3 regions of the Rhodococcus sp. FG69 genome follow, and region 1 is predicted to be linked to each of the others. Evidence: predicted binding sites of a transcription regulator. Region 1 holds the regulator's gene; each other region holds the start of a gene.
The links. The regulator HspR, encoded in region 1, represses chaperone genes until heat shock. The targets are predictions, from matches to a motif close to ANNTGAGTNNNNNNNACTCANNT.

Region 1 (10,568 bases):
GTCAAGGAACTCTCCGGCGGACGCGAGCCCAACAAGGGCGTCAATCCGGACGAGGTCGTGGCCGTCGGTGCTGCACTGCAGGCCGGCGTGCTCAAGGGTGAGGTCAAGGACGTTCTGCTCCTCGACGTCACACCGCTGTCCCTCGGCATCGAGACCAAGGGTGGCGTGATGACCAAGCTCATCGAGCGCAACACCACCATCCCGACCAAGCGTTCCGAGACCTTCACCACCGCTGACGACAATCAGCCTTCGGTGCAGATCCAGGTCTTCCAGGGCGAGCGCGAGATCGCCTCGCACAACAAGCTCCTCGGCTCCTTCGAGCTGACCGAGCTGCCGCCTGCTCCTCGCGGCGTCCCGCAGATCGAGGTCACCTTCGACATCGACGCCAACGGCATCGTGCACGTCACGGCCAAGGACAAGGGCACCGGCAAGGAAAACACGATCAAGATCCAGGACGGCTCCGGCTTGTCCAAGGAAGAGATCGATCGCATGGTCGCCGACGCGGAAGCTCACGCAGACGAGGACAAGGCTCGTCGCGAAGAGGCCGAGGTCCGCAACCAGGCGGAATCCCTCGTCCACCAGACGGAGAAGTTCGTCAAGGACAACGAGGACAAGGTCGACGCAGAGCTCAAGGGACGCGTCGAGTCGGCAATCGAAGAGGCCAAGTCGGCTCTCGCGGGCAGCGACATCTCGGCAGTGAAGACCGCCGTCGAGAAGCTCTCGACCGAGTCGCAGGCACTCGGCACCGCCATCTACGAGGCTCAGGCCAAGGAGCAGGGCGGCGCAGAAGGTGGCGCTCAGTCAGCTGACGACGGGGTGGTCGACGCAGAAGTTGTCGACGAGCCCGCCGACGACACGGACAAGAAGTGACCTCGGACAATACCGAGCAAGAACCGGTCACTTTCGTGGACAAGCGAAAGATCGATCCCGAGACCGGTGCAGCACGGGAAGGTGACGCAGTTCCGGAGCCCCTTGCGGGCACCGGGGCTGCGCCCCAGCCCGGCTCGGTGCACGAAGAGGGATTCGATGTAGTGCCAGTCGAAGGTGAAGTCGAGGAAGATCCGCGTGACACGCAGGTCCTCGAGCTCACCGCTGATCTGCAGCGAGTATCGGCCGAGTACGCCAACTACCGGCGTCGCACCGATCGCGAGAAGCAGTCCGGTGCCGAGAACGCGAAAGCGTCCGTCATCTCTCAGCTGCTTCCTGTGCTCGACGACCTGGAGCGGGCCCGCCAGCACGGCGATCTCGAAACCGGTCCACTCAAGGCTGTGGCAGACAAGTTGGCAGGGGTGTTCTCGAACATCGGTCTGAGCACGTTCGGAGCCGAGGGTGACGCCTTCGACCCCGCCATCCACGAGGCCGTCTCCCACGAGGGTGACGGCAGCAGCCCCGTCGTCGGAACGCTGATGCGTCCGGGCTACAAGCTCGGTGAGCGTGTTCTGCGGACCGCGATGGTCGGCGTCGTAGATGATGCTGGACAAGAGTCGGGTGCCGATGCACCCGACGAGAAGTAAACAGAAATAGCGCGAGAGGAGGAAACGCCCGGTGAGCCAGCGGGAGTGGATCGAGAAGGACTTCTACAAGGAGCTGGGCGTTTCCTCCAGCGCAACTGCAGACGAGATCAAGAAGGCCTACCGAAAGTTGGCGAGGGACAACCATCCTGACGCCAACCCCGGCAATGCTTCCGCCGAAGAGAAGTTCAAAGCCGTCAGCGAGGCCCACGCGGTCCTCGCCGACCCCGCCAAGCGCGCGGAATACGACGAGGCGAGACGGCTCTTCGCGTCCGGCGGCTTCGGTCGCCAGGGCGGTGGATTCAATCCCAACGCAGGCGGATTCGGTGGCGGCGGTCAAACGTTCGACGTCGGCGATATCTTCGGTCAGGGCGGCGGCGACGGCGGCATCGGAGACCTGTTCGGTGGCCTGTTCAATCGCGGCGGAACGCAGCAGCGCCCCGCGGGCACCAGGCCGCGACGTGGCAGCGACGTCGAAACCGAGACAACACTCGGCTTCCGCGAAGCCACGCAAGGTGTGACGGTTCCGCTCAGGCTCACCAGCCCGTCGTCGTGCACGACGTGCCACGGCAGCGGAGCGAAGCCGGGAACCAGCCCCCGTGTGTGCCCTAGGTGCAACGGCGCCGGCGTCGTCAACCGCAACCAGGGTGCGTTCGGCTTCAGTGAGCCGTGCGACGACTGCCGCGGAACCGGATCCATCATCGACGACCCGTGCGCGGATTGCCGTGGCACCGGCGTCCAGAACCGCACCCGCACCATCACCGTTCGAGTGCCACCAGGTGTGTCCGACGGCCAGAAGATCCGGCTTGCAGGTCAAGGCGAAGCCGGACTGCGCGGCGCCCCGTCGGGTGACCTCTACGTCACCGTTCGGGTTCGACCCGACAAAGTGTTCGGCCGCACCGGAGACGACCTCACGGTCACCGTCCCGGTCAGCTACGGCGAGCTGGTACTCGGAACGACTCTGTCGGTTCCGACGCTCGACGGACGAGTCGGCGTCAAGGTTCCGCCCGGCACGGTGGACGGACGAGTCCTACGAGTCCGCGGTCGTGGCGTGCCGAAGAAGACCGGCAACCCCGGTGACCTGATGGTCACTGTCAAGGTCGCGGTCCCTCAGAAGCTCGACGATCCCGCAACCGAAGCACTGAAGACCTATCTGGCAGCGGAGAAGGCCAGCGGATTCGATCCGCGGGCGGGATGGGCAGGTGCATGATGACGGTGCCGCCTGGACCCCCTCCTCCGCAGGGTGATCCCGACGCACAGGTTTTCGTCATCTCCGTCGCAGCCCAGCTGGCGGGGATGCACGCTCAGACCTTGCGAACCTACGACCGACTCGGATTGGTGACGCCGCACCGCACCACCGGTGGTGGACGTCGGTACTCGCCGCGAGACGTCGCCCTGCTCCGCGAGGTTCAGCGTTTGTCGCAGGACGAGGGCGTCAACCTCGCGGGCATCAAGCGCATCATCGAACTGTCCAACCAGGTCGAGGCACTGCAAGCCCGAGTGGGTGAGCTCGCGCAGGAGCTGGCGAACGTGCACGCGAGCTATCGCCGCGATCTCGTGCCGGTTCAGCGCAACGCCCTGGTCGTCTGGAAGCCGCGAAACCAGCGCTGATCTGCGGTCGGAGTTTCGGCTGCTGGAAGGTGCGCGCTCGGCCCCGGAAGTGACCGAATGAGCCGTTCGCTCACCTTGGGTGTCGGTCCGCGCAGGTTCCAGCGAGCGCACAGATTGCAACGTGCGCGTGGGCTGGAAGGTGCGCGCTCGGTCCCGGAAGTGACCGAATCAGACATTCGGTCACTCGAGGGGGCGCGGACGACACAGCACCCCGAACCTCACGAGAACGGGCAGCCCGCCGAACTCCTGGCGACGAAGTTCGGCCTGATATCCATGTCCGGCGGATCGTAGAGCCTGTGGAACGTCGGAGTTATTCCCGACGACATCGGCGGATTCACCCACGACCAATCCGTCGGGCATATTCGTCCGGCCTGTGCCTCGCGATCGACATGGTCGACGAACTGTTTTGCGACGGTGTGGTGGTCCACCATGTATGCCCCCGCCTCACGGAAGCTGTGGATGACCGCGCGGTTGAGCTCGACGAGCGCACGGTCTTTCCAGAGTGTGCGGTCGGAGCTCATGTCGAGCCGGAGCTTCTTCGCGATGGTCGGCAGCATGTCGTACCGGTCGGTGTCACTGAAGTTTCGTGCGCCGACTTCGGTGTTGACGTACCACCCGTTGAACGGCGCGCACGGGTACCGAACGCCGCCGATCTCCAGGTCCATGTTGGAGACTGCGGGGACCGCGTGCCACTTGAGCCCGAGGCCTGCGAACCACCGGTAGTTCGGATGCTCCAGTGCAACCTCCATCACCAGGTCACGCGGTACCTCGAACCACTGGATCGGCTCGTCGGGCGTCGAGATCAACAACGGCAGGACGTCGAAGGGGGTGCCCTCGCCGCGCCACCCCAGTCGCGAGGCGAGCTCGGTGAGCTCGATGTGCGCTGGATCGCCGACGACAGTGCCGTCCGAGCCCCGATACCCGGCGTACCGGATCAGCTGCGGACTGATGATTCGATACTCGCGCCCGTCGGGCAACGGCGTCGGGCCCACGGTGACGATGGACTGCAGTGCGCCACCGTTGGTCGCGACGCGTAAGTGTTCGAAGCAGGCTTCGGCGATCTCCTCGGCGGTGGTGGCGTGACGCGCATCGAGCAGCTTGAGTGTGCGCCAGTGTTTGCGTCCGACGCATCGTGCGTGGTTTCGCCAGGCGATCTTTGCGCCGATCAGAATTTCCTCGGCCGACTGGACGTAGGTTCCGGTGGCTCGGAGTTCGGCCAATGCCTGCGTCGCGCGCTCGACGGGGAGGTGGCGCAGCTCCGGTAGGTCGAAGAATTCGCGGCATTCGGCGAGTCTCCGGGCGAGGAGGGAGTCGTCGATTTCTGGTTCGTCCAAGCCCACCCCGACAGTGAGAGTCACGATTCGCCTTACCCCGTTTCGATTCGATCGACGCTGCGAATCCTAGGGCCTCGGACAACCGGTGGAAAGGCCTGAATGTGGATGCGGGCCAATCGGTTTCGATCGGGTGGTTGGTTATGCCGTCCATTTCGGGCAGTTCGACGGTTACAGCAGGTGAATCCGACGATGGAATTCGTCGATGCGTCAATGCGCGGCGACTGGGCTAGACTCCCTGGCAATTACAGCGACTGCCGTGGACGGTGCCCGCGTGTAGCTGTCGAACACCTTCCGTCACACGTACGCGAGCTGAAGGCTGCTTGGCCTGAAGGTGGATAGGGGTTTCGAGAGATGGATGCTCGAGCAATTTCGCTTGTGCGAACGACGTTCAAAGCCGTCGCGGCGGTGGAGGGTGGACCGGAGAAGCTGACGCGGTCTTTCTACGCAATTCTCTTCGCCCGAAATCCCGCTGTCCGCGACTTCTTTCCAGCCTCGATGGAAACGCAGCGCGACAAGCTCGTGACCGCCATCGCGTATGCGATCGATCAGCTGGAAGATCTCGATCGGCTGCTTCCTTTTCTCGCGCAATTGGGGCGGGACCATCGAAAGTACGGCGTCGTCGACGCTCACTATTCAGCGGTCGGAGACGCTCTCATCACTGCTCTCGAGCAGTTCGCAGGCAACGAAATCTGGACCGAGGAGGTCGACGCGGCCTGGCGCGACGTCATCTCGGTCATGGCCGGAACGATGATCGAAGCCGCCGAGGCCGACGATGGGCCTCCGGTCTGGCATGGGACTGTCGTCGATCACATTCGAATGCTCGACGACGTCTCGGTCATCAGGTTGAAGCTCGACCAACCGTTGGACTACAGCGCAGGTCAGTATGTGAGCGTGTCCATTCCGAGCAGACCTCGCATGTGGAGATATCTGTCGCCCGCGATTCCGGCGAACGAGGCAGGCGAGATCGAGTTCCACGTTCGACGAGTATCCGGCGGCTGGGTCAGCCCGGCACTGGTCGCGAGCACTGCGGTGGGTGATCGGTGGACTGTCGGATCCCCGTTGGGCACCATGACACGGCACACTGCAGGTGGACGGGACCGGTTGCTGATCGCGTCGGGCACCGGCATTGCACCGCTGCGGGCCCAGCTGATGGAGATGGCGAGCCGAACCGACAACCCCCGTGTGCATGTGTTCTACGGTGGCCGCTACCCGTGTGACCTGTACGACCTGCCGGTCCTTCAGCAGATCGCCTCGACCAATCCGTGGTTGTCGGTCGTCGGAATCGTCGAAGAGGAAGCCGACCCCTGGTGGTACGACGGTCCGCAGTATCCGACCAATCCGGGTGGCTCGTCGCCGATCGTCGGACAGATCGGCAAGGTCGTCGCCGAGTTCGGCCGGTGGACCGACCGCGACATCCAGATCGTGGGCTCGCCGTCGATGATCAACACCACCAAGTTTCGGCTGCAAGGGGCAGGTGTCGATCTCTCGACGGTCCGTCACGACCCCTGGTGATCACGGGTCCCTGACCTTGCCGCATGGTCGGTGTAGCCACCGGCGCCACATATCCTGGAGTCCATGCAGACGTGGAACGCCGAGGTGGTGCAATACCACCGACTTCGCAACGACCTGGCCGTGATTCGACTCGTCGGAGATGCGATCCCGTTCTCGGCCGGCCAGTCGCTCGAGGTCACCGTTCCGCAGAACGCACGCCTGCGCCGTCGGTACTCGCCTGCGCTGCCACCATCTCTCGACGGCAAGCTCGAGTTTCACGTCAGAGCGGTGCCTGCCGGTTGGGTGAGCGGATCGATCGTCAACGAGACCCGGCCGGGAGATATCTGGCAGCTGAGCAACCCCGCCGGTGCACTTCGGATCGACGACTCGGGACGTGACGTCATCATGGTTGCAGGTGGAACTGGGCTGGCGCCGATGCGGTCGCTCATCCTGGATCTGACCCGACGCCAGTCACCGCCGTCGGTCACGTTGTTCGTCGGTGGCAGATCACCACGTGACCTCTATGCCGCCGATCTGCTGTGGATCTTGGCCTCCGAGTTGCCGTGGTTGACGGTGATCCCCGTGGTCGATCAGCTTTCCGATCCGTGGGCACCGGATCGTTGGCACGACACCATTCGCAGTGAGATCGAAGGTGCCTCAGCAGTTTTCGGGCCCGAGCACTGCTGGGAAGGGAGCTTGGCCGACGTCATGAGCGTGCAGGAACCGTTCACCGATCACCAGGTTCTGGTGTGCGGCTCGCCTGGGATGGAGGCTGCGACGGTTGCCGCCCTCGTCGGCAACGGGACCCCGATCGAGGCGATCGTGCGCTGACGTTCGAGGACTACCGCCCTTCGAACGTCGGCTTTCTCTTCTCTGCGAACGCGCGCGGTCCCTCTTTCGCGTCGTTGCTCTTGAAGACCGCGACGCCGAGTTCGGCGTCGATCTGGAAAGCTGCCTCCTCGTGCATGCCCTCGGTGTCGCGGATGGTCTTCAGGATCGCCTGCACTGCGAGTGGACCGTTCGCGGCAATCTGCTCGGCCAGTTCCAGTGCCTTCTCGAGCGCTTGTCCGTCGGGCACAACGTGTCCGATCAATCCGATGCGCAAAGCCTCGGCGGCTCGAATGTGCCTGCCCGTCAGCAGGATATCGGCTGCGATGGTGTACGGAATCTGCCGGACGAGCCGCACGGCTGATCCACCCAGTGGGAAGAGTCCCCACTTGGCCTCGGACACTCCGAACTTTGCACTCTCTCCGGCGACGCGGATGTCGGTGCCCTGAAGGATCTCGGTACCGCCCGCGATCGCGGGTCCTTCCACTGCCGCGATCAGTGGCTTGGTGAGCCTGCGGCCCTTCAGTAGGGCCTCGATCTTGGACATGTCCCATCCACCCGAGGAGAAACTGTCACCCGGGTGCGTGGACGTCATCGCTTTCAGGTCCGCACCCGCACAGAATGCTCCGCCGGCGCCGGTGAGGATCGCGACTCTGATGTCGGGATCGGCATCGACCTGGTCCCAGGCGTCGCGCATGATCGCCATCATTTCGCCGGAGAGCGCGTTGCGGGCCTCGGGACGATTCATCGTCACGATGAGAACGTGGCCACGCTTCTCGACGAGCGCGTGTGCTGATTTCGCAGATGTTTCGGGTGCGATCGAGGACACTGTTCGGTACTCCCACTCTATGTGACCTGCGTCTCCAACTGGCTATTGCCAGAAACGATAACACGTTCTATTTTTGACACGTGGCCCTCAACATCGCAGACCTCGTGGAACATGCAATAGACCTGGTACCCGACCGGGTCGCACTGGTGTGTGGTGATCGCGAGATCACCTACGCGCAGATGGAAGATCGAACCAACAGACTGGCGCACTACCTGCAGAAACAGGGGGTGAAGCCAGGCGACAAGGTGGGTGTGTACAGCCGGAACGGCATCGAGACGATCGAGTCGATGATCGCGGTGTTCAAGATCCGCGGTGTCGTCGTGAACGTCAACTACCGCTACATCGAGAACGAGTTGCAGTACATCTTCCAGAATTCGGACATGGTTGCCCTGATTCACGAGGCGCGCTACTCCGACAAAGTCGCCGCTGTCCTTCCGTCGTGCCCGCTTCTGAAGACGACGGTGGTGATCGACGGGGTGGACGGCCAAGTCTCCTACGAAGACGCTCTTGCCGAGTCCTCCCCGGAGCGCGACTTCGGCGAACGTAGCCCAGACGACATCTACATGCTCTACACCGGCGGCACCACGGGCAGCCCCAAGGGCGTGATGTGGCGTCACGAGGACGTCTGGCGGGTACTCGGTGGCGGCATCAACTTCATGACGGGCGAGTACGTCGAGGACGAATGGGATCTGGCGAAGATGGGTGCCGAGAACCCCGTCATGACTCGGATGCCGATCCCGCCGATGATCCACGGCGGTGCGCAATGGGCAACCTTCCAAAGCCTGTTCGGCGGTGGACGGACAGTGCTGCATCCGGATTTCGACGGTCACGCCATCTGGCAGCTTGTCGATCGTCACGGTGTCAATCTCATCTTCATCACCGGCGACGCCATGGCCAGACCGATGCTCGACGCGTTGATCGAGGGCAAGCCCGACGGGACGCCCTACGATCTCTCGACGCTCTACCTGATGGCGAGCAGTGCGGCGTTGTTCTCGCCGAGTATCAAGGAGAAGTTCCTCGAACTTCTGCCCAACCGCATGCTGACCGATTCGATCGGTTCGTCGGAGACCGGATTCGGCGGACTCAGCATCGTCGTGAAGGGAACCGAGCACACCGGCGGACCGCGAGTGAAGATCGACGCCTCGACCGCGGTTCTCGGCGCCGACGGGCATCCCGTCGAACCAGGTTCCGGCAGAACAGGTTTGCTCGCTCGTCATGGTCATATTCCGATCGGATACTACAAGGACGAGGTCAAGAGCGCGGCGACGTTCAAGGAGATCCACGGAGTCCGGTACTCGATTCCCGGCGACTATGCGCAGGTCGAGGAGGACGGCACCGTGACGATGCTCGGGCGCGGGTCCGTCTCGATCAATACCGGTGGCGAGAAGGTGTTCCCCGAAGAGGTCGAGGGTGCGCTCAAATCGCACCCCGAGGTGTTCGACGCAATCGTCGTCGGTGTTCCCGACGAGCGCCTCGGGCACAAGGTTGCCGCGGTGGTTCAGCCGCGAAGCTCCACTCGCCCTTCGCTCGCGGAACTGGATGCGTGTGCTCGTAAAGAGATTGCGGGCTACAAGGTCCCGCGCGCGGTGTGGTTCGTCGACGAGATCAAGCGTTCCCCGGCGGGTAAACCGGACTATCGGTGGGCGGTGGGCCAAACCGAGCTCAGACCCGCCGACGAGGTCAACTCCTCGCACCTGTCCGAGAAGGTGCGTTGATGCGCACCGATCTCAGCGAGAAGTTCGGCATCGAGTATCCGATCTTCGGCTTCACCCCGTCCGAACATGTTGCGGCAGCGATCAGTCGGGCGGGAGGGCTCGGTGTGCTGGGGTGTGTTCGCTTCAACGACGCCGAGGATCTCGACGCCGTGCTGACGTGGATGGACGAGAACACCGACGGCAAGCCGTACGGCGTCGACATCGTCATGCCGGCCAAGGTGCCCACCGAGGGTGCATCGGTGGACCTGAACGAGTTGATCCCTGCGGAGCATCGAGCGTTCATCGACAGGACGCTCGAACAGCTGGGTGTCCCACCCCTCGGCGACGACGCCGCGCGGAACGAGGGTGTGCTCGGATGGCTCCATTCGGTCGCGCGATCACACGTCGACGTCGCATTGCGGCACCGAATCGCGTTGATAGCCAACGCACTCGGCTCGCCTCCGAACGACGTCGTGGTGCAGGCACATGAGCGCGACGTGCCGGTTGCCGCTCTCGCGGGAACTGCGGAACATGCGCGCAGGCATGTGGAGAACGGCGTCGACATCGTCATCGCTCAAGGGTATGAAGCAGGGGGTCATACCGGTGAGATCGCGTCGATGGTGCTGCTTCCGGAAATCGTCGACGCCGTAGCCGGGCGCGCGAGTGTCCTGGCCGCAGGTGGGATCGGTAGCGGGCGTCAGGTGGCAGCTGCCCTGGCGCTCGGCGCAGACGGCGTGTGGATGGGGTCGACGTGGCTGACAGCGGCGGAGTATCGACTCGGGGCACGGCACGAGGGCAAACCGTCGGCGATGCAGGAAGCGCTGTTGACAGCGACCTCGAGCGACACCGTGCGCACGCGTATCTATTCGGGCAAGCCGGCGCGGCTCCTCCGAACGAAGTGGACCGACGCCTGGGACAAGCCCGACGCACCGAAACCACTGCCCATGCCGCTGCAGAACATCTTGGTCAGTGAGGCGCACCAGCGGATCAACGAGGCCGAGAATCCCGAGGTCGTGGCGATGCCCGTCGGCCAGATCGTGGGTCGGATGAACCAGATCCTCCCGGTCGCGGACATCGTCGCCGAGCTCGTCGCAGGGTACGAGAGTGCGGTCGACAGGCTCGTCGAGCTGCGGTAGAGCTGGTCGGTCGACACGTGAGACTAAGCTGCTCCACGAGCACAAGTCGACGAGTCGAATGGAGACGATCAGTGGCTTCCGAGATCGCAGTAGGCGACCTGGTTCAGGCGAGCGGTCATGCCGGGCCGTGGAAG
Region 2 (10,568 bases), on a different contig from region 1:
GCGTTCGGTCTTGCGTTCGCCGCTGCCCTGGGACTCGAGCGTGAGTACCCGACGAGGATTCCGATCAGCCAGCAGCTCAACCCACTCGGCCAGCAGATGGCAGCGCAGCTGCAGAACGCCTGCACCAACGACATCCTTGCGGTCGGTGCCGGCAAGAGCGCGATGATGGTGGCCGGCTCGCTGAACCTCATGGAAAGTCCGGAGATGGTCGCAGCGGTCAACGAGAACAGCGTCGAGCTGTACCCCGGTGTTCCGAAGGCCCCGTTCTTCGAGTGGCACAGCCCGACGGATGTGCTCATCCCCGTCTCGTCGATCACCAACACCATCGGCCGGTACTGCGCGGCGGGAGTTGCGGTCACACAGGTATTGGTACCGAGCAACGATCACCTCACCGCGGCAGTACTCGGCCTACCTCAGGCCCTGGAATGGATCGACGCCCGATTCAAGGGTGTGCCCGCGCCGAGCAACTGCTGACGCAGATTCACACAGCGGCGAACTGAGTTCGATGAAGCTCCTCGTAGCGGCCACCCGCTGCGAGGAGTTCGTCGTGTGTCCCGCGCTCGACGATCGTGCCTCCCTCGACGACGAGGATGACGTCGGCCGCTCTGATGGTCGACAAACGGTGGGCGATGACCACCGAGGTCTTGCCGGCGAGAGCCTCACCGAGGGCCGCTTGCACCGCAGCTTCCGACGTCGAATCCAACGACGCGGTTGCCTCGTCGAGAATGACGACACGAGGCCGCGAGATGAGCAGTCTGGCGATCGTCAGACGTTGCCTCTCGCCGCCGGACAGTCGGTAGCCGCGCTCTCCGACGACGGTGGCCAGCCCGTCGGGCAATGACTTCACCAGCTCCTCCAACCGCGCTCGGCGCAACGCGTCCCACACTTCGGCGTCGGTCGCTTCCGGTCGCGGCAGGACGATGTTGGAGCGAATCGAGTCGTGGAAGAGATGACCGTCCTGCGTCACCATCCCCACGGTGCTGCGAATCGAACTCGCGGTGAGATCTCGCACATCGGTACCGCCCAGACGGACCGATCCGCTGTCGACGTCGTACAGGCGGGCTATCAGCTGCGCAATCGTCGACTTGCCCGCGCCCGAGGTCCCGACGAGCGCAACCATCTGGCCGGGTTCTGCAACGAAGGACACTCCGTGCAGAACTTCGTCACCGCCGCGCGAATCGAGCAACGCGACCTCCTCCAACGACGCGAGCGAGACCTTGTCCGCCGACGGATATGCGAAGCGCACATCGCGGAGTTCGACAGATGCCGGTCCGTCCGGTACCTCGACAGCGTCGGGCTTGTCCTCGATGAGCGGTACAAGATCGAGCACCTCGAATACTCGCTCGAAGCTGACGAGCGCACTCATCACTTCGACACGCGCACTCGCAAGCGCCGTCAGCGGAGAATAGAGCCTGGTCAGCAGAAGCGACAGCGCCACAACGGACCCCGGATCGAGCTGCCCACGCAATGCATAGAACCCTCCGAGGCCGTAGACAACGGCGAGTGCCAGCGCCGACACGAGCGTCAAAGCCGTCACGAACACGGTCTGCACCATTGCGCTTCGCACCCCGATATCGCGCACGCGAGAAGCCCTGACCGCGAATTCCTCGGACTCGACTTCCGGTTGCCCGAACAATTTGACGAGCGTTGCTCCCGGAGCCGAGAACCGTTCCGTCATCTGGGTGCTCATTGCCGAATTATGTTCTGCTGCTTCGCGTTGAAGACGCGCGAGCCGTCTGCCCATCCGCCTCGCCGGAATCACGAAGACCGGCAGGATGATCAGCGCCAGAAGGGTGATCTGCCAGGATATTCCGATCATGACGATCAACGTCAGAATCAGCGTCACGAAATTGCTGACGACGCCGGACAGGGTGTCACTGAACGCGCGCTGCGCACCTATGACGTCGTTGTTCAGGCGGCTCACGAGCGCCCCAGTTCGAGTTCTCGTGAAGAACGCGATGGGCATTCGCTGCACATGATCGAATACCGCAGTCCGGAGGTCGAGAATCAGCGCTTCACCGATATTCGAAGACAACCACCGGTTCAGGAGCCCGAACCCGGCGTCGACGACGGCGATCAACGCGATCAGCAGCGACAGCCGCAGCACGACGTCGAACGAATCGCCGTCGACGATCGCATTGACGACACGGCCCGCCAACACCGGCGTCGCCACCGCCAACACCGCAAGCACGACGCTGAGAATCATGAATCCGACGAGCTTGTCGCGGTGTGGGCGAGCGAAACGCAGTATCCGACGTGCTGTGACAGCCGAAAACTGCGTCTGTTGCGTGGACGCGTTCATCGTCCGATACAACTGGTTCCGGGCAGTGACTTCCATGCTCATGTCGACAACGCTAGAACCTCGACGCAACTCGAGGTCAAGAGACCTTCTCCAGAAGATCGGCCGGCTCTTCCAGAGCGAGGGCAAGAATGTCCGCGACGTCCGTCATCGGGCGCACGTCGAGAGCACTCAGCACCTCGGCCGGCACGTCGTCGAGATCGGTTTCGTTCCGGGCCGGAATGAACACGGTCGTCAATCCAGCACGCTGCGCCGCGAGCAGTTTCTGCTTGACGCCCCCGATCGGTAGCACCCGACCGTTCAACGTCACCTCACCCGTCATCCCGACATCGGAGCGGACCGGGCGTCCGGTCGCCATCGACACGAGAGCGGTCACCATCGTGACGCCTGCCGACGGCCCGTCCTTGGGCACAGCACCAGCAGGAACGTGAACGTGAATGCTGCGCTCCAGCGCGGCTGGGTCGATGCCGAAATTCGCTGCGTGCGAACGAACGTAGGACAGCGCGATCTGCGCCGACTCCTTCATGACGTCGCCGAGCTGCCCGGTGAGCACCAACTCCGGCTTGCCTTCGGTGGATGCGGCCTCGATGAACAGGACGTCACCACCGAGTCCGGTTACGGCGAGACCTGTTGCCACACCTGGCACTTCCGTACGTTCGTGAACGTCCGGCGTGAACCGCGGCCGTCCCAGATAGTCGACGAGGCCGGCTTCGTCGACATGCAGCGGGCCGGATTCCGTCGCAAGCTTCGTTGCCGCCTTGCGCAGTGCCTTGGCAAGAAGACGTTCGAACTGCCGCACACCTGGCTCGCGTGTGTAGTCGGCCGCAATCTTGCGGAGGGCGCCGTCCGTGACATCGACCTCGTCGGAATTCACTGCAGCCCTGTTCAACTGACGCGGCAGCAGGTAATTCCGTGCGATGACGACCTTGTCGTCCTCGGTGTATCCGTCGATGGTCACGAGTTCCATGCGGTCCAACAGCGCGGGCGGGATCTGTTCGATCACGTTGGCCGTCGCCAGGAACACCACATCGGACAGATCGAGATCCAGGTCCAGGTAGTGATCACGGAACGTGTGATTCTGTGCAGGATCGAGGACTTCGAGCAGAGCAGCACTCGGATCGCCTCGGTAGTCGGACCCGACCTTGTCGATCTCGTCGAGGAGCACGACGGGGTTCATCGATCCCGCCTCTCCGATCGCGCGAACGATACGCCCCGGCAACGCTCCGACGTAGGTGCGACGGTGTCCACGAATCTCCGCCTCGTCACGGACACCGCCGAGCGCGACGCGAACGAACTTGCGGCCCAATGCTCGCGCGACCGATTCACCGAGCGAGGTCTTGCCGACACCGGGCGGACCGGCCAGAACCATGACGGCGCCCGACCCTCGACCGCCGACGAGTTCGAGACCACGCTCCGCGCGTCGTGCACGCACCGCGAGGAATTCGACGATGCGGTCTTTCACGTCGTCGAGACCATGATGATCGGCGTCGAGAATTGCCCGGGCGGCGACGATGTCGGTCTCGTCGGTGGTGGCCTCGTTCCATGGGAGATCGAGCACGGTGTCCAACCACGTTCGGATGTAACCGGATTCCGGGCTCTGATCGCTGGAGCGTTCGAGCTTGCCGACCTCGCGCATCGCGGCCTCCCGCACCTTTTCCGGCAGGTCTGCTGCCTCGACGCGACCACGGTAGTCGTCCGCACCGTCGGGTTCGTCCTCGCCGAGTTCCTTCCGGATCGCCGCGAGTTGCTGCCTGAGCAAGAACTCCTTCTGCGTCTTCTCCATACCGTCACGAACATCGCTGGAGATCTTGTCGTTCACCTCCACCTCGGCGAGGTGCGACTTGGTCCAGTCGATCAACATCGTCAAACGCTCACCGACCTCGGGCGTCTCGAGCAATTCGCGCTTCTGCACGTCCGTGAGGTACGAGGCATAGCCGGCCGTGTCAGCGATTGCGCCGGGCTCGACGAGTTTGTTGACCGAGTCGATGACCTGCCAGGCGTCGCGCCGCTGGAGCATGGCGACGACGAGCTGCTTGTAGTCGCGGGCGAGGTCGGTGGTCCGAGCGTCGGTCTCCGATTCGGTCACGATGTCGGCTTCGACCCACAGTGCGGCACCGGGCCCGCTGACCCCGTGGCCTATGTGGGCCCGTTGTTCGGCCTTGATGACGGCGGCCGGTTCACCCGTCGCGAGACGACCCATCTGGACGACGGACGCGATGACACCGTAGGAGGCATAACGATCGTCGAGACGCGGCGCGACGAGCAACTTGCCTCCGCCCGACGGTGAGTCGGCGGAAATTCCGGCGGCATCGATGGCGGCGCGGGCAGCTTCGTCCAGCTGTACCGGCACGACCATGCCGGGAAGTACGACGGGGTCGGTCAGAAACAGGACGGGTAGACGGATTGGTTCGGACATGACGACACCTCCATGAAGTTGAGCTATGACGACTCAACTTGTTTGCCGTCAGCGGTGTTCCCCGAGGTGGCCGTGTTCTCCGTCAGCAGAATTACACCGTTGCAGGAGGCTCAGCGACACGCTCTCCCGATGACTACCGTGCCGTCGAGCTCGTCGTCGTGCACGATGTCGGCGTCGAAGCCTGCTGCGACGACGATCTGCGCGGTGCGCTCGGCCTGCCGGACGCTGGTCTCGATGAGGAGTCGTCCGTTCGGGGCCAGCCACCGGGTGGCATCGGAGGCGACTCTGCGCTGCACATCGAGTCCGTCGACGCCACCGTCGAGTGCAACCCTCGGCTCGTGGTCCCGCGCTTCGGGCGGCATCGAGCCGATGGCGTCGGTGGGCACATAGGGGGCGTTTGCGGCGATCACGTCGACGCGGCCTCGGAGTTCCTCCGGGAGAGACGCATACAGATCTCCCGCGTACACGTGCCCTCCCACAGGCTCGACATTGCGGCGGGCACACCGCACCGCCGCAGTGTCGATGTCAGAAGCATGCAGCTCGAGGCCGTCGAGCACATGCGCGAGAGCAGCGCCGACTGCCCCTGAACCACAACAGATATCGACGACGGTGTGCGGCGTCGACGTCGCAGCCAGTCGTACGAGGAGTTCGGTTCGTCTCCGCGGCACGAACACTCCAGGTTCGACGACGATTCGTAGACCGCAGAATTCGGCCCAGCCGAGAATGTGCTCCAGCGGAGTACCGAGGATACGTTGTGCAACTGCGTGTTCGAGCTCGTCACCGACAAACGTGTCGACGAGTAGCTCGGCTTCTGATTCGGCGAAGACGCACCCTGCCGATCGAAGAGTGCGAGTGACGGCCGGGAGAAAACGAGGATGAGGCATCGAGCAGCCTTTCGAGCGCCTGGGGCGCTCTCCTACCGGGCCGGAAGGAAAAGGAGCGCCCAACTTGAACAACGGTCCACGGGTAGCACCTCCTCTTCGGTTCGGTCGAATGCACTCTAACCCAGTAGTTCGCCGCGTAGCGACCCGTGCGCCGTGCGGGTCGCCACCGTCACCCAGGCCGCGAGAAGGAGTACATAGAGCAGCGCGGCGAGTCCGACCAACGCCGTGGATCCAGTGGCCGCCGCCAACGCCGTCGCACCGGTGACGCAGGTACCGACCGGGAAGGTGAACGACCACCACGTCAACGAGAAGGACAACCCTCGTCGGGCGGAATGCACGGTCAGCGCCAGCGCGAGGCAGAACATCAGGAAGCCCAATCCGCCCATGATGAACCCGTAGACGATGCCGAAGACCTCGAGCCCGGTGGCGACTGCGTTGTCAGGGCCGACGAAGACCAGGGCCGCGTCGGTGCCGAGCAGGTTTGCGGCAGTGATGGACTGGCCGATGAGACCGAGCGTGATCCAGACCGTCGGGGCCGCCTGAACCGGCGGGGCGCCGCCGCCGAGGAGCTGTCCGTATATCAGTGTCATGGTCATGATGCCGATGAGCAGAGACAGGCCGAACATCGCGTAGCAGGCTCCGAGCATCGTCAGGCGCCACTGCCCCTCGGCGATGTGCGGGAGCAACAATGCACCGGTCGATGCGGAGACCATAGGCGGTACGACGGGCATCAGCCAGGCAGGAAGCGGTCTCGTCTGCCCGTCCGCTGGCCTGGTGATCATCGAGTACGGAACCGCCACACTGGTGATCAGCCCCAGGACGGTGCCGGCCGACCACAGGACGGCGAAGACAGTTGTCGCTGCTCCGGTGCCGATCAGATCTTTACCCAACAGCATCGTGCCTGCGCCGACCGTCAGCAAGGCCATCGGCGGGGCGCCGTAGAACTGCACCATCACCGCGTCGTGGAGGGCAGCGCACGCATTCCGGCGGTGACGAAACCAGTGCACGAGAAATGCGACCGACAGCGCGACGAGCGCGGTGGACGCGATCACCCACACCACCGTCGCGAACGCATGAAGACCAGGCAAGTGCACAGGCAGCGTCGCTCCGGCGGTAGCAACGATGCCGGTTCCCATCACCGACGCGAACCAGTTGGGGGTGATGTGTTCGAACACTTGGCCGGGGCGATCGAAATTGCGGAACAGTAGCCGAGGCCCGCGCGTGCCCGTTCCCGGCATGGACGAACGCGGCTGCCTGGATGCGTGCAGTGTCTGGACCATGGAGTTGAACGATCGTCCCCGACGGCCTCGGGCGGTAGATGGTTCGTTCTTGTGTGGCCACAAGCGAGATTTGTGATGGTCTGGTCAAGCCGCGAAGACAGTGCGGACGACCGACTCGTCGCCGTCGATCTCGATCACGCCGAGGGCACGCGCATCGGTCAACGTAAGAGCCCCGGCGGCGAGGCCGAGGACGTACGCGGGGTCTGACCGGAGGGTGGCATCGGACGTGATCAGCGCACTCACCGACGACTTCCGTTGTGTCGCAATCGACTACCCGGGCTTCGGACTGTCCACGCCGGGGCCCGGATACCGCTACCTGCCCGAGGAGCACGCAGACGTGGTCACCGGGTTCCTCGACGCACTCGGCCTCGAAGAGGTCATCCTGGTCGGGCAGGATTGGGGCGGTCCGATCGGCATGGCCGCCGCGCAGAGACGTCCTGGCGTCGTCGATCGGCTGATACTCGTCAATACATGGGCGTGGCCGGTCAACGGGATTCTCCACTTCGAGGCGTTCTCGCGGATTATCGGCGGGCTCCCGATTTGCCTCTTGGGCAGGCGATTCAACCTCCTCGTCAACGCTTTCATTCCTACGGGCCATCGACGACGAAGGCCGACCGAAGCCGAGATGACCCACTACCGGCGGGCGCTCGCACCTATGTGGAGTCCGACGCGCCTGAGGAATTCGCCGCCGCAGTCCGGGACTGGGTGACCACGTAGGACTCGAGCCATGTGGGTGAGCAGGACCGTAGGTAGTTTCTCATTCAAGCGGAAATCCCTTTCCGCACAGTCAATTTGGAGTTGTATTCGAACATCAGTTCGATTACAGTCGAGCTATGACACAGCCGGGGGGCTCTTCTCGTATTCGATCCGATGCAGACAAGGCTGCATCGGAGTCGGTGACGCGTCTAGCTGCTGCACGCCGGGCGGAAAATCGTGCCGCGTCGGTGGTGGTCCACGAGGTGCACGAGCTCTCGGAGATCCGGTTGGCTGCCGAGATGGATGTGCACCTACTCGGGGCCGATCACGGGGATATGGAACCCAATGTCGGCCGGGCACAACACAGCATCGAATGTGACGCTGCCGTGGCGTTGTCGTTGTCACGGACGGTGACGCGAGAGATGATCACGGTAGCCAACCAGTTGGCGTGGCGACTGCCCGCCGTCGATGCGGCGTTCACTGCCGGTGATCTCGACTATTCACGGGTGCGCACCATCGCGTTGACGTTGGTTCGTGCCAGCGACTGCACAGTGTCTGCGCTCGAAGCCGATGTCCTCGCGGCAGCGTTGCGGTGCAACGCCAGAGCGATCAGGGAGAACATCTGGCGACTGTGGATCAGCCATGACCCGGAGGAATCTGCGGCGGCGCAGAACAGGGCGGTGTCCGAGGAACGCTGCGCAGATATACGCCGAGGCAACGACGGGATCGCGACGCTGGTGTCGAAGATGACGATGCTCGAAGGTGCCGAGTGCGATGCGATTCTCGACGAACTCGCCGGGACGGTCTGCTCGAACGATCCCCGGACGAAGAAGCAACTGCGCGGATATGCCCTGCTCGCGTTGTGTCATCGCGAAGAATCGTTGGTGTGCCAGTGCGGGACCGAGTTCTGCCCGGTGGCCACAGCGGCGCAGTTCGTCGCCCCGCGCCGCGCACCGCTGATCAACATTCACATCGACCTCGACACGCTGTTGGGGCTGAACGAGAACCCGGCTACCCTCGCCGATGGCACCGTCCTGGACCCCGAACTGGTACGTCTCCTCGCCACCGATGCGCGCTGGCGGGCTCTTCTGTCGGACATGTGGGACGCAGCGCAGGCCTACCAGAAAGAAGACCACGACGAGAAACCCGATACCGACACAGCTGATACCTCGGATTGCTCGGATTCGGACAGCGACGAAAACAACCAGAGCACAGCAGGTTCCGAGGGCACAGCGGATGCCGATACGGCAACAGGCCCGGACCGTGACGAACCAGACAGTGACGCAGGCAAACCGGACAGCCATGCATCGGACGGCTGCGGTGTACCGCGTCGAGGTAGGCCCAAAGCGGACCGCGCCGGCACCAACCCCCGCGCGAAGAGGCTGATCGCGCGCGGACGCAGCCGCCCACCGGCACCACTTCCACCGACTGCGCGACGATCCGCACGCCCCGATACACCGAGATCGTCCGCACCACTCGGGCAGGAAGTGGCACTCTCGGCAGCGATCGCAGATTTCCTCGCCGCTGCCGCAACCGACCCGACACTGACCGAGGGAATACACCCGGACGGACACGGAGGTCTCAACAGCCCACCGCCCGGCGCATTGACTTACCGCCCCACAGCAACACTCGTGGCGTTGGTGCGGGCAACGCACTCGACGTGCACCTTCCCGGGCTGCAGTGTGCCCGCTGCTCGCTGCGACAAAAGACCACATCGTCCCGTTCGACCACCACGACCCATCGGCCGGGGGGTGGACCATCCTGGCGAACCTGCACCCACTGTGCCCCTATCACCACCATGCGAAAACGCTACTGCTATGGGCGTGCGCGAAACTCGACGGCAACGGCATCTATTGGCGCTCCGGCGCCGGAACTCACCGCATCACCCCACCGTCATACGGAACAGTCACCGTGCCCGACGATTTCGTGCACCGAACACGATTCCGGCGACCCACACCGCCGTACCCGAACCCGGTATCCAACCCCGCGGGCGGAGCGGACGCAAGCACCGGCTACGAAGAGCAACCCGACGACACCCTCACCCCGGAGACCGCGACATCGCCGTCCGCCGAGCCATCTGAAGAACTCTACGAACCGACGTGGTGGGAAACGCACATCAGCGATCAAGACAACAACTGGAGCAACCTACTCAACATCCGCACCGATGGCGGAGCACCGAGCCTCGGTGACATCGCACGGCTCACCGACCCACAAGCCCGCGCCGACGCCACCTACCTCCGCGCCAAGTTCATCGAACACCGCACCATCGTCACCGAACGCGAAAAGCACCGACCACCGCCGTTCTGACTCAAGTCAGCCACAGTCCAGCCAGTCAGTCAGTCAGTCAGGGCAAGGCCTTGCTCTTCCAATGCAGCTTTGACGACGCGCAGTGCTTTGGGTCCGACACCGTGCAGTGACGCGAGCTCCGATTCGGACGCGCCCGCCAACTCTTCCAATGATCGGTATCCGGCCTGGAAGAACGCACCCGAGGCCGGCCGGCCCGTTCCTACAGGGAAATGGTCGACCGGCTCCCCCGGCACATCACGCTCACGGTCGCCGCGCGTCATGTGCAGACTCTAGCTGGCCCGGTACCCTCGGAGCTGTGCCTGACAACAAGCAGCGACGTGTTCTCCTCACCGGCGGAAATACCGGAATCGGTTACTTCACAGCACTCGAGTTGGTCAAGCAGGGCGACCATGTGACCCTGGCGTGCCGCAACATGGACAAAGCCAATGCCGCGGCACAGAAGATCGCCGCCGAAGTACCCGAAGGTACCGTCGACACCGCTCACCTCGACTTGGCCGACCTCGGTTCGGTGCGTGAGTTCGCCGAGTCCGCCCCCGACGCGGTAGACGTATTGATCAACAACGCCGGCGTCATGATGCCGTCGAAGCGGACCGAGACCAAGGACGGCTTCGAGCTTCAGTTCGGCACCAATCACCTCGGCCACTTCGCTCTGACAGGTCACCTTCTTCCGAAGCTGCGGGCTGCGG
Region 3 (10,568 bases), on a different contig from region 1:
GACCGTCACGAGCTCCCTGCTCGCGACGGTGTTCGAGCGGTAGCGACGCACACGCCGTTCGACACTCGCCGCGTACGCGAGAACTGCAAGGACGAGGATCGCCGCAATCACGAAAACAGTCACAAGGTCTGAATTTAACGGCACTATGCGGAACTCGCCCGGAGGCTCGCCCGTGAGAACGGATTCTCGTTAAGTTCGTCCGCGCCCCCGACCGACCAGATTTGTCAGCTTGCGCACCGCGCTCTTGGGTATTTTCGTCCCGACCGCAGTCAGTATTTTGTACTGGGCACCGGGAACGCTGATGACCTTGCCTTTGCCCAGGTCGCGCATCGATTCGCGCACGACCTGCTCGACGTTCAACCACATGAACTTCGGAATCGAGGACATCTCGATGCCCGCGCGCTCGTGAAACTCGGTCTTGACGAAGCCGGGGCACAACGCCTGCACCTGAACACCGGTTCCGGCGAGTCCCCCGGACAGTCCCTCGGAGAAGGAAACGACGTAGGCCTTCGACGCCGAATAGGTCGACCCGCGTCCGGCCAAGATGCCCGCGACGCTGGCAACGTTGACGACCGTGCCTTTGGCAGCTGCGACCATCGACGGCAGAGCGGCACGCGTCAACTGCATCACCGCGGTGACGTTGACGTCGAGCTGGGATTGCAGGAGGTCTGGCTCAGCCGTCCAGAATTCGCCCGCCGTCCCGAATCCGGCGTTGTTGACGAGGAACTCGACGCCCCGATGCAGCCGTTCCGCAGTCGCATCACGTCCCGCCTGCGTCGAAAGATCCGCGGCAATGATCTCCGAGTCGGCGCCGAATCGAACCCGCAGGTCGTCAGCGAGCGCCCGCAACTTCAGTTCGTTTCTGGCGACAAGTACCAGGTCGTAGCCACGTGCGGCGAGGTGGGTTGCAAAGCCCGCTCCGAGACCTGAGGTAGGACCGGTGACAAGGGCAACCGGACGGACGGTGACAGGGGAGGCTGGTTCGATCGGTTCGGCGGTCATGGAACTGTAGGCTACGGCGTTTGCCGGTCGTTCTGCAGACCCGCCGCGACGAGGAGAATTCAGTAGTCGGTCGGGCGACGGTCCGCATCTCGGGTGATCGGAGTCGGACGATTCTGAGGCTCGACCCGCGACGGCGGGGCAGGTCGTGTGCCTGGCCGTGAACCGTCGCGACGAATACCCGCATCGCGCGCTTGGTCGGGTTCCACGTGGCCTGGGGCGGGGCGGCCATCGTCGGGGACGCTTCCACCCCGTCGTCGCGGCGTTGCGTCCATGTCGGAGCGTCCGGCAGGAGTCTGCGAACGACGGCCCTGCCGCGGTGCGTCGACCCTGCCCGAACCGGCGGATGCGCGAACGACGGGCGGAAGCACGTGCAACATCCCCGACAGCCTCGCGACGGCGTCGATCGCGGCGTCCCAATCTCGACCGGTGCTCCCGAGGGGCAAGGAACCGAGGGTCCAGTCGTTCTCGCTCCAGATCAACGACATCTTCGCCGGAACGGATTCGGTGAACGCAGCCATTCGCTGGTCGCATACTCGACGGGCTACATCGGTGTCGGTTGCGAACACGACACGCGGCCCGATCGACCCGAGAAGCTCCATGTCTGGATCCCGCGGCGGAGGTGTCGACTTCAGGCGCAGATCGATGTCCACGTCGGAACCGACCGGGCGCTGTACTGCGACGATAGTCGCGAGCTCCTCGACGTCGAAGAGTACGAACTTCTCCCCACGCCGAACACCGCGCACGAGATCGAGCGCCGTGGTGTGCTCGGGCTTGGCCAACGCCGCGCGGCTGAATCGAAGGACGATCTCGTCGTCGTCGGCAGAGTAGGTGTAGCCCTGGGCCTTCGCCCACATCTGACGCACGCGTCCGACTTGGTCTCGACGCGAACGATCGATATAGAGAAGGGCGACCGCGCCCACGAGAGCGATCGCTGCAAGTCCGAACCACATAGCCGTCATCGATCGTCAGCTTATAGCGTCGACGGTCGAAGCCCGCGGAACGACCCGGGAGCGCCTATCCCCCGAGGTCCGGCGTTTCGACGATGACATCGGCGGTGATCGTGCCGTCCTCCATCGGGCTACCGTTCACCACGACGAGCGAACCCACTTTCAGCGACGAGACATCGAACCCCGACAGCGACAGCACCTGAGTCTGCGGGGTGACGAGAACCGTGACCGGTGCACCGTCGATGCCCTGTATCGACAGAGTCGAGCCGTCGATCGCCGTGATGGTTCCGATCGCGGCTCCGGACTCACCGAGAATCTCGGGGATCCCACCCGGCACCAAACCCCCTGGAACCGACGGTGACACGGACGGCACCTGACTCGGCGGCACCGTCGGTAGCGGCGCCCGCGACGTCGACGAGGGACCGAGCGCGGTGGCCGGCTCCGACTCCTGATTGGACAGGACGAAAAAGCCCGCCAGCACGACTACGGCCAGCGCAGCAAGGGCCACCAGCGCAAGTAGCCACTTTCTGGAGGAATTGCCGCCCGATCCCGGATCTTCGGAAACGTACGCCGTCTCGCCTGTGTAGTTGGGGGGCTGTCCATAGTTCTGACCTGCATAGTCCTGACCTGCATAGTTTTGACCCGTATAGCCCTGATCTGCGTAGTTCTGATTCGCCGCGTAGTGCTGATTCGGGTCGTACGGCGGCATAGCCTGCGTCGGGTTCGGCTGGCCGTACTGGGGCTGACCGTACTGCTGTCCCGACGGATACTGCTGTCCCGACGGATACTGCTGTCCCGACGGATACTGCTGGGGCTGACCGTACTGCTGGCCCGAGGGATACTGCTGGGTCGGCTGATCCGGCAGCGGCTGGGAGTCCGGGTATGCCTGCCATGTCTCGGTCGGCTGGTCGGACTCTGGACGATCGGGCGGCGGGTTCGCCGTCCCGTCGTCCCACGGCCGTTCGCGCGGATCTTCCGGATAAGTCATGTACCGAGGGTACGTCCCCGCGGTCGTGGCGCGCGGTGGCCGAACCCCACTATTGCGCGGCAACAGGCACGTTGTCGCGCAATAGTAGAGCGGTCTGCTAGCCCAGGACCAAGCCGTCTCCATCGGGGCTGACGTTCACCGACACGACATCTCCGTCGTGAACCTTGCCTGCCAGCAACAGCTTTGCCAACTGATCACCGATGGCCTGCTGGATCAGCCTGCGCAACGGACGAGCACCGTAGAGCGGGTCGTACCCGCGGGCCGCGAGCCACAACTTCGCCGACGAGGTCACGTCGAGAGTCAGCCTGCGCGTCGCCAGCCGCTTCGCCAGCAAGCCGAGTTGGATGTCGACGATCGATTCCAGCTGTTCCTCCGATAGCGAGTCGAACACCACGACGTCGTCGAGTCGGTTGACGAACTCAGGTTTGAACGCGCGCCGGACAGCGTCCATTACCTCGTCCTTCGATCCGCCCGCACCGAGGTTCGAGGTGAGGATCAGGATCGTATTTCGAAAGTCGACCGTTCGGCCCTGGCCGTCCGTCAGCCTGCCTTCGTCGAGCACCGCCAGCAGGATGTCGAAGACATCCGGGTGGGCCTTCTCGACCTCGTCGAACAGCACCACGGTGTACGGGCGCCTGCGCACTGCTTCGGTGAGCTGACCGCCTGCCTCGTACCCGACATAGCCCGGAGGGGCCCCGACGAGCCGTGCGACAGCGTGCTTTTCGCTGTACTCACTCATGTCGATCCGGACCATCGCTCGTTCGTCGTCGAACAGGAAATCCGCAAGCGACTTCGCGAGTTCGGTCTTGCCGACGCCGGTGGGACCGAGGAACAGGAAGGATCCCGTCGGACGGTTCGGATCGGCGACGCCTGCACGAGACCGCCTGACGGCGTCGGACACCGCTTGCACGGCATCCTTCTGGCCGACGACGCGCTTACCCAGCTCGTCTTCCATGCGCAAGAGCTTGGCGGTCTCGCCCTCCAGCATCCGACCTGCGGGGATACCCGTCCATGCTGCGACGACATCGGCGACGTCGTCCGGGCCGACCTCTTCCTTGAGCATGACGTCGCCCTGCTTCGGCGAGGCTTCGGTCTTCTGGGCGAGTTCTTTCTCCAGCGTCGGAATGCGCCCGTAGCGCAGCTCTGCTGCTTTGCCCAGGTCGCCGTCTCGCTCGGCGCGCTCGGACTCGCCGCGGAGGTTTTCGAGCTCCTCCTTGAGAACTCGCACCGAGTCGATGGCATTCTTTTCGTTCTGCCAGCGAGTACTGAGCTGGTTCAGCTTCTCCTGGCTGTCGGCCAGCTCGGCTCGCAGCTTGTCCAACCGAGCTTTCGACGCGTCGTCGGTCTCCTTCTCGAGCGCCATCTCCTCGATTTCGAGACGACGGACCGCCCGCTCGACTTCGTCGATCTCGACGGGACGTGAGTCGATCTCCATCCGCAGCCTCGACGCAGCCTCGTCGACCAGGTCGATTGCCTTGTCCGGGAGGAACCTCGAGGTGATGTAGCGATCGGACAGTGTCGCGGCCGACACCAGGGCGGAGTCCGTGATGCGGACACCGTGGTGCACCTCGTAGCGCTCCTTGAGACCACGCAGAATGCCGACAGTGTCCTCGACAGACGGTTCACCGACGTACACCTGTTGGAATCGGCGTTCGAGCGCGGCGTCCTTCTCGACGTATTTGCGGTACTCCTCCAGGGTCGTCGCGCCGACCAACCGCAGTTCGCCCCTGGCGAGCATCGGCTTGATCATGTTGCCCGCGTCCATCGCCGACTCGCCGGTCGCGCCAGCACCGACGATCGTGTGCAACTCGTCGATGAATGTGATGACCTGGCCCGCGGAGTTCTTGATGTCGTCGAGCACGGCTTTGAGCCGTTCCTCGAACTCGCCGCGGTACTTGGCTCCCGCGACCATCGAACCGAGATCGAGCGATACGACGGTCTTGCCGCGCAGGCTCTCCGGCACGTCACCGGCGATGATGCGTTGGGCCAGACCCTCGACGATGGCGGTCTTGCCGACGCCGGGTTCACCGATGAGAACAGGGTTGTTCTTGGTACGGCGAGACAGAACCTGTACGACGCGTCGAATCTCGGTGTCGCGGCCGATGACCGGATCGAGCTTGCCTTCGCGCGCTTGAGCGGTCAGATCGGTGCTGTACTTTTCCAGCGCCTGGTAGGTGCTCTCGGGGTCTGCACTGGTGACGCGGGCGCTGCCGCGAACCGTCTGGAAGGCGTCGCGCAATTCGCCGGCACTTGCACCGCGGCCGGTGAGGAGCTTCGCGACGTCGGAGTCGCCCGTCGCAAGACCGACCATCAGGTGCTCAGTGGAGACGAACTCGTCGTCGAGTTCGGTCGCAAGGCTCTGAGCAGTGGTGATCGCGGCGAGCGCTTCGCGCCCGAGCTGCGGGGTTGTCGTCGATCCTGTGGCGGAGGGAAGGCGATCGACCAGTGTCTGTGCTTCACCGCGCACCGCAGCTGGATCGACGCCGACAGCCTTCAACAACGGAGAGGCGATGCCGTCGGTCTGATCGAGCAACGCCACCAATAAGTGCGCCGGACGGATATCCGGGTTTCCGGCCGCGGATGCGGCCTGCAGAGCTGCGCTGAGAGCAGCCTGTGTCTTCGTGGTGGGTGTGAAACTGTCCACCGGTCACCTTCTTTCAACGGAGAAGAACTTGATGTCGATGGGTACAACGTTACAAAGGTTGAGTCTGTTCCGCTCAACTTAGCGAATTTTGCAGGAAGGCTCAACGGACAACTCGCAGCGAGCATGGCCACGTGACCGCAAACGCGATACCCTCGGGCGGTCTACTTCGGAACCGTCTAGCAATGGCGGAGGTTGATCGATGCTCGATGCGCGAACTATTTCCCTGGTTCGCGCCGGTTTCAAGTCCGTTCTGGCGGCTGATGACGGTCCGGCGCACCTCGCGCGGTCTTTCTACGCCCAATTGTTCGTCGAACATCCTGAGTTTCGGTCCTACTTTCCCGCATCGATGGACGAGCAACGCGACCACTTCGTTCGAGCATTGGCGTACGTCTTCGACAACTTGGACAAGGACGACCGTGTCGAGTCGTTTCTTCGACAGCTCGGACGCGATCACCGCAAGCACGGGATCGACGGATCACACTTCCGCGCAGGCGGCTCGGCGCTGATCGCAGCGTTCCGCAACTTCGTCGGCAACGAAGTGTGGACGGACGAGATAGAAGATGCATGGCACAGGACCCTTGCATTCGTCACCGACAACATGGCCGTCGCAGCGGACTCCGATGAACTTCCGCCCTACTGGGGCGCGACCATCGTCGAGCATCAACGCGTGCTGGACGACCTGGCGATCGTTCGGCTTCAGGTCGACGAGGGCATTCACTACTTTCCCGGCCAGTACGTCAGCGTGCAGATTCCACAGCGTCCGAGGCTATGGCGCTATCTCTCCCCGGCGATCCCATGCAACCCACAGGGCGAGATCGAATTCCACGTCCGACGCGTGTCCGGTGGCTGGGTCAGCCCGGCGATCGTCACCGAGTCGGTCGTCGGCGATCGCTGGGCCATCAGCCCTCCGTTCGGCGGGCTGCAGGTCGATCGCAGCGTCCAGGACGACGTCTTGATGATCGCGGGTGGGACCGGCTTGGCGCCGCTGCGCGCACAGATCATGGAGATGGCGCGGTACAGCCGCAATCCACGAGTCCATCTCTTCGTGGGCGGTACCTATCCGCGGGACCTCTACGACATGCACACCTTGTGGCAACTGTCGCTGTCCAATCCATGGCTCACCGTCGTTCCGGTCACCGAGGAAGACGAGGACCCGTGGTGGCACACCACGGGAACGCTCGAACTTCCATGGGGAATGCACCAACGGCTGCATGGACCGATAGGCAAGGTGGTCACTCAGTTCGGATCGTGGGCAGATCGGCAGATTCAGATCTGCGGTTCGCCGTCCATGGTTCGAATGACCCTCTATGCGCTTCGCAAAGTCGGCACTCCGATGGAGCACGTGCAGCACGATCCGCTGTAGGCGGCTCCGCCCAGTGGCCTAGATTTTCGCGCGTCCCTGCCAGTACGGATCACGAAGCTTGCGCTTGTACAGCTTTCCGTTCGGATCGCGCGGTAGCTCGTCGGTGTAGTCGACGGATTTAGGGAGCTTGAATTTGGCCAGCCGCTCCCGCGCGAAGGCCATGATTTCCTCGGTCAGCTCTTCGTTCGGCTCGACGCCCACCTCCGGCTGCACGACGGCTTTGATCTCCTCACCCCAATCGACATGTGGCACACCGAAGACCGCGACGTCGGCCACCTTCGGGTGTGTGATCAACTCGCCTTCAATCTCGGCGGGATAGATGTTCACACCACCCGAGATGATCATGTCGGACTTGCGATCACAGAGAAACAGATAGCCGTCCTCGTCGAGGTAGCCGATATCGCCGAGCGTGAACAGATCCCCGACGCGTGACTCCTCGGTCTTCTTCTTGTCGTGGTGGTATTCGAAGCTGGACCCGCCCATCCGCATGTACACCTGACCGGGTGTACCGACGGGAAGCTCACTGCCGTCGTCGCCGAGCACCTTGACCACCGAATTCGGCCAGGCAGTGCCGACGGAACCTGGTTTGCGCAGCCACTCCTCACCTGAGATGACCGTGCCCCCGCCCTCGGTCGCGGCGTAGTACTCGGTGACGACCGGCCCCCACCAGTCGAGCATCCGTCGTTTCACCTCCTGCGGACACGGCGCAGCTCCGTGAATCATCACCCGCAGCGAGGACACGTCGTACTTCGCACGGACTTCGTCCGGCAACGCAAGCAGCCGATGGAATTGTGTCGGGACCATGTGGCTGTGCGTGACGCGATGCCGCTCGATCAGCGCGAGCATCTCTTCCGGATCCCACCGATCCATCAGAACTACTTTGTGTCCCAACTGAATCGAGATCGCAACGAAGTTCAACACTGCCGTGTGATAGAGCGGAGAACCGCAGATATGGACGTGATCGTCGAACGGTTCGATTCCGAATATCCCGAAGAATCCGCTCGACGCCAGAGGCACCTGATCCGGATCTGCACCGGTGAGCGGGCGCCTGACGCCTTTCGGCTTTCCGGTCGTGCCCGACGTGTACAGCATCGGCCCACCGGCGGTACGAATATCGGGTCGCTCGTCGGAACCACCGAGATCGCGCAGCGGCGTGAACCCGTCTATCGATCCGACCGAGAACCTACCCGGGGTGCCTGCCTCGTCGGCGGCCTGGCGAGCGGCGTCGGCGAAACGCTCCGATGCGACAAAGGCTTTCGCCTCACTGTCCTTCAAGATGTACGCGACCTCGGGTCCGGTGAGATGCCAGTTGACCGCGACGATGTAGAGGCCGGTCTGGAACGCAGCGAAATAGAACGCTACGAGATCGGCGCTGTTGTGGAGCATCATCACCACACTGTCACCGGGTCGCAGCCCCATGTCCTGCAGACCCCGTCCGTATCTATTGGCGTCGGAGACCAACTCGCCGTAGGTGTAGCTCACGCCACCCGGTTGGCCGGCGTCGACCAAGGCGATCCGGTCCGGTTCCTCGGCGGCGATATTCCAGAGTCCACCCGTTCGCGTCGCAGTCGTCATGCCCCCAATCTAGAACGTGTTCTACTAGTTGAGCAAGGCCCCGATGTCAGTCACTTCCGACGCAGTGCGCGCAGTCACCAACAACATCGTCACCCCCGCATCCTCCCAGCGCTTCACTTCGCGACGGGCATGATCGGCGTCACCGATGATCATCGTCTCGGCCACCATCTCGTCGGGCACGACGGCCGCGGCCTCCGCTTTGCGGCCGGACATGAACAGTCTTCCGATCTCGTCGACCTCGCGCTCGTACCCCATTCGGCGATAGACCTGCGCATGGAAGTTGAGTTCGGGCGCACCCATGCCACCGACGTACAACGCAATGGTGGGCTTGAGCTCGGCGATTGCCGCGACCCGATCGTCGGTGAGCACCACCTGACACGTTGCGGCGATCTCGAAATCCTGCCGAGTTCGCCGAGCGCCGGGACGCGCGAACCCCTCGTCGAGCCACTTGTCGTACATCGGCGCGAGCCGTGGGGAGTAGTAGATCGCGAGCCACCCGTCGGCGATCTCCGCTGTCAGTGCGACGTTCTTGGGCCCCTCGGCACCCAGCCAGATCGGCAGGTCCGCCCGAAGCGGGTGGGTGATCGGCTTGAGTGCTTTACCCAGACCAGTCCCGCCGACGGGAAGCCGATAGTGCGGGCCATCACTGGTCACCGGACCTTCACGCGCGAGAACCTGACGCACGATGTCGACGTATTCGCGGGTGCGCGCCAACGGCTTTGCGAACGGCTGCCCGTACCACCCCTCGACGACCTGCGGCCCGGACACACCGAGGCCGAGGATCGCGCGGCCGCCGCTCAGGTGGTCGAGCGTGAGCGCGTGCATTGCACAGCTCGTCGGCGTCCGGGCCGACAGCTGCGCCACCGAGGTCCCCAGCCGCACAGTCGTCGTCCGCGACCCCCACCACGCAAGCGGGCCGAATGCATCGGATCCCCACGATTCGGCGGCGAAGATGGCGTCGAATCCCGCCGCCTCGGCCGCGTCGACGAGCTCCCCCACTCCCGACGGTGGCTGCGCGCCCCAGTATCCGAGTTGCAATCCGAGCTTCATTTCGCACGCCTTCCATCCGACCGGTCTTGCCACCATAATAAGAACCTGTTCTACTAAAAATGTGACTATGGTGAACACACCACTCAGCGCACCTCTGAACAACGCCTTCGATTACACCCGCTCGGTCGGGCCGACAATCGGAGAGTTCTTGACGGGCTTGCGCCGCAAACAGATCATCGGCGGACGCGGAAGCGACGGGAGGGTCTACGTACCACCTCCCGAATTCGATTCCGCCACAATGGAACCGATCACGGAATTCATCGACGTCGGATCTTCCGGCACCGTCGTGTCGTGGTCGTGGGTACCTGTGCCGTACGACGGGCAGCCGCTCGAACATCCCTTCGCCTTCGCCCTGATCCAACTCGACGGAGCCGACACCGCGCTGCTGCATGCCGTCGACGCCGGTTCGTCGGCGAACATGTCGACGGGTATGCGCGTCCATGCCCGATGGGCGGAGGATCGAGTCGGCGATATCCATGACATAGCGTTCTTCGAACCCGGAGAGGGCGGCGACCAGCCTGATTCCGGTTCTGATCCCGGGCCTGATCCCGGCGCCGAGGCCGTCACCATGATCACCACCCCGGTCCGGCTGCAGTACATGCATTCCGCGTCGGCCGAAGAGAGCTACTACCTGCGCGGACTCGCCGAGGGCCGCATCCTCGGTGGCCGAACCGACTCCGAGGGCAAGGTCTACGTCCCCCCTCGCGGCGCCAGCCCCACCGACGGGCGGCCGACGGCAGAGCAGGTCGAACTTCCTGATACAGGCGTCGTCACGACGTACTGCATCGTCAACGTCCCGTTCCTCGGCCAACGCATCAAGCCGCCCTACATCGCCGCCTACGTGCTGCTCGACGGTGCCGACATCGCGTTTCTGCATCTGATTCTGGAGTGCGAGCCCTCGGAAGTGCGGATGGGCATGCGTGTGGCAGCGAAGTGGAAGCCGCGTGAGGAGTGGGGTTACACCCTCGAAAACATCGAGTACTTCCGCCCGACGGGTGA

Region 2: a site for HspR is predicted at 4,732-4,754, ahead of lon (endopeptidase La). Genes of this name have one in related genera too.
Region 3: a site for HspR is predicted at 5,638-5,660, ahead of clpB (ATP-dependent chaperone ClpB). Genes of this name have one in related genera too.

What each region holds. Positions count from the first base shown of each region.
Region 1 covers NZ_JBMDIX010000032.1:24,356-34,923, forward strand. Annotated here, with positions in the region: gene dnaK (molecular chaperone DnaK) at 1-870, shown strand, start outside; gene grpE (nucleotide exchange factor GrpE) at 867-1,514, shown strand; gene dnaJ (molecular chaperone DnaJ) at 1,546-2,721, shown strand; gene ACODSO_RS21600 (heat shock protein transcriptional repressor HspR) at 2,721-3,122, shown strand; gene ACODSO_RS21605 (nitric oxide synthase oxygenase) at 3,341-4,480, opposite strand; gene ACODSO_RS21610 (globin domain-containing protein) at 4,808-5,968, shown strand; gene ACODSO_RS21615 (FAD-binding oxidoreductase) at 6,032-6,778, shown strand; gene ACODSO_RS21620 (crotonase/enoyl-CoA hydratase family protein) at 6,789-7,604, opposite strand; gene ACODSO_RS21625 (acyl-CoA synthetase) at 7,685-9,319, shown strand; gene ACODSO_RS21630 (NAD(P)H-dependent flavin oxidoreductase) at 9,319-10,434, shown strand; gene ACODSO_RS21635 (hypothetical protein) at 10,506-10,568, shown strand, end outside.
Region 2 covers NZ_JBMDIX010000001.1:259,608-270,175, reverse strand. Annotated here, with positions in the region: gene ACODSO_RS01310 (lipase family protein) at 1-474, shown strand, start outside; gene ACODSO_RS01305 (ABC transporter ATP-binding protein) at 482-2,344, opposite strand; gene lon (endopeptidase La) at 2,379-4,715, opposite strand; gene ACODSO_RS01295 (putative protein N(5)-glutamine methyltransferase) at 4,826-5,599, opposite strand; gene ACODSO_RS01290 (TDT family transporter) at 5,716-6,879, opposite strand; gene ACODSO_RS01285 (hypothetical protein) at 6,964-7,122, opposite strand; gene ACODSO_RS01280 (alpha/beta fold hydrolase) at 7,106-7,588, shown strand; gene ACODSO_RS01275 (DUF222 domain-containing protein) at 7,713-9,656, shown strand; gene ACODSO_RS01270 (helix-hairpin-helix domain-containing protein) at 9,912-10,142, opposite strand; gene ACODSO_RS01265 (oxidoreductase) at 10,178-10,568, shown strand, end outside.
Region 3 covers NZ_JBMDIX010000038.1:14,363-24,930, reverse strand. Annotated here, with positions in the region: gene ACODSO_RS23680 (LemA family protein) at 1-123, opposite strand, end outside; gene ACODSO_RS23675 (SDR family NAD(P)-dependent oxidoreductase) at 190-1,002, opposite strand; gene ACODSO_RS23670 (hypothetical protein) at 1,062-1,952, opposite strand; gene ACODSO_RS23665 (DUF5666 domain-containing protein) at 2,017-2,937, opposite strand; gene clpB (ATP-dependent chaperone ClpB) at 3,035-5,581, opposite strand; gene ACODSO_RS23655 (globin domain-containing protein) at 5,781-6,944, shown strand; gene ACODSO_RS23650 (acyl-CoA synthetase) at 6,963-8,519, opposite strand; gene ACODSO_RS23645 (LLM class F420-dependent oxidoreductase) at 8,544-9,569, opposite strand; gene ACODSO_RS23640 (Zn-ribbon domain-containing OB-fold protein) at 9,637-10,568, shown strand, end outside.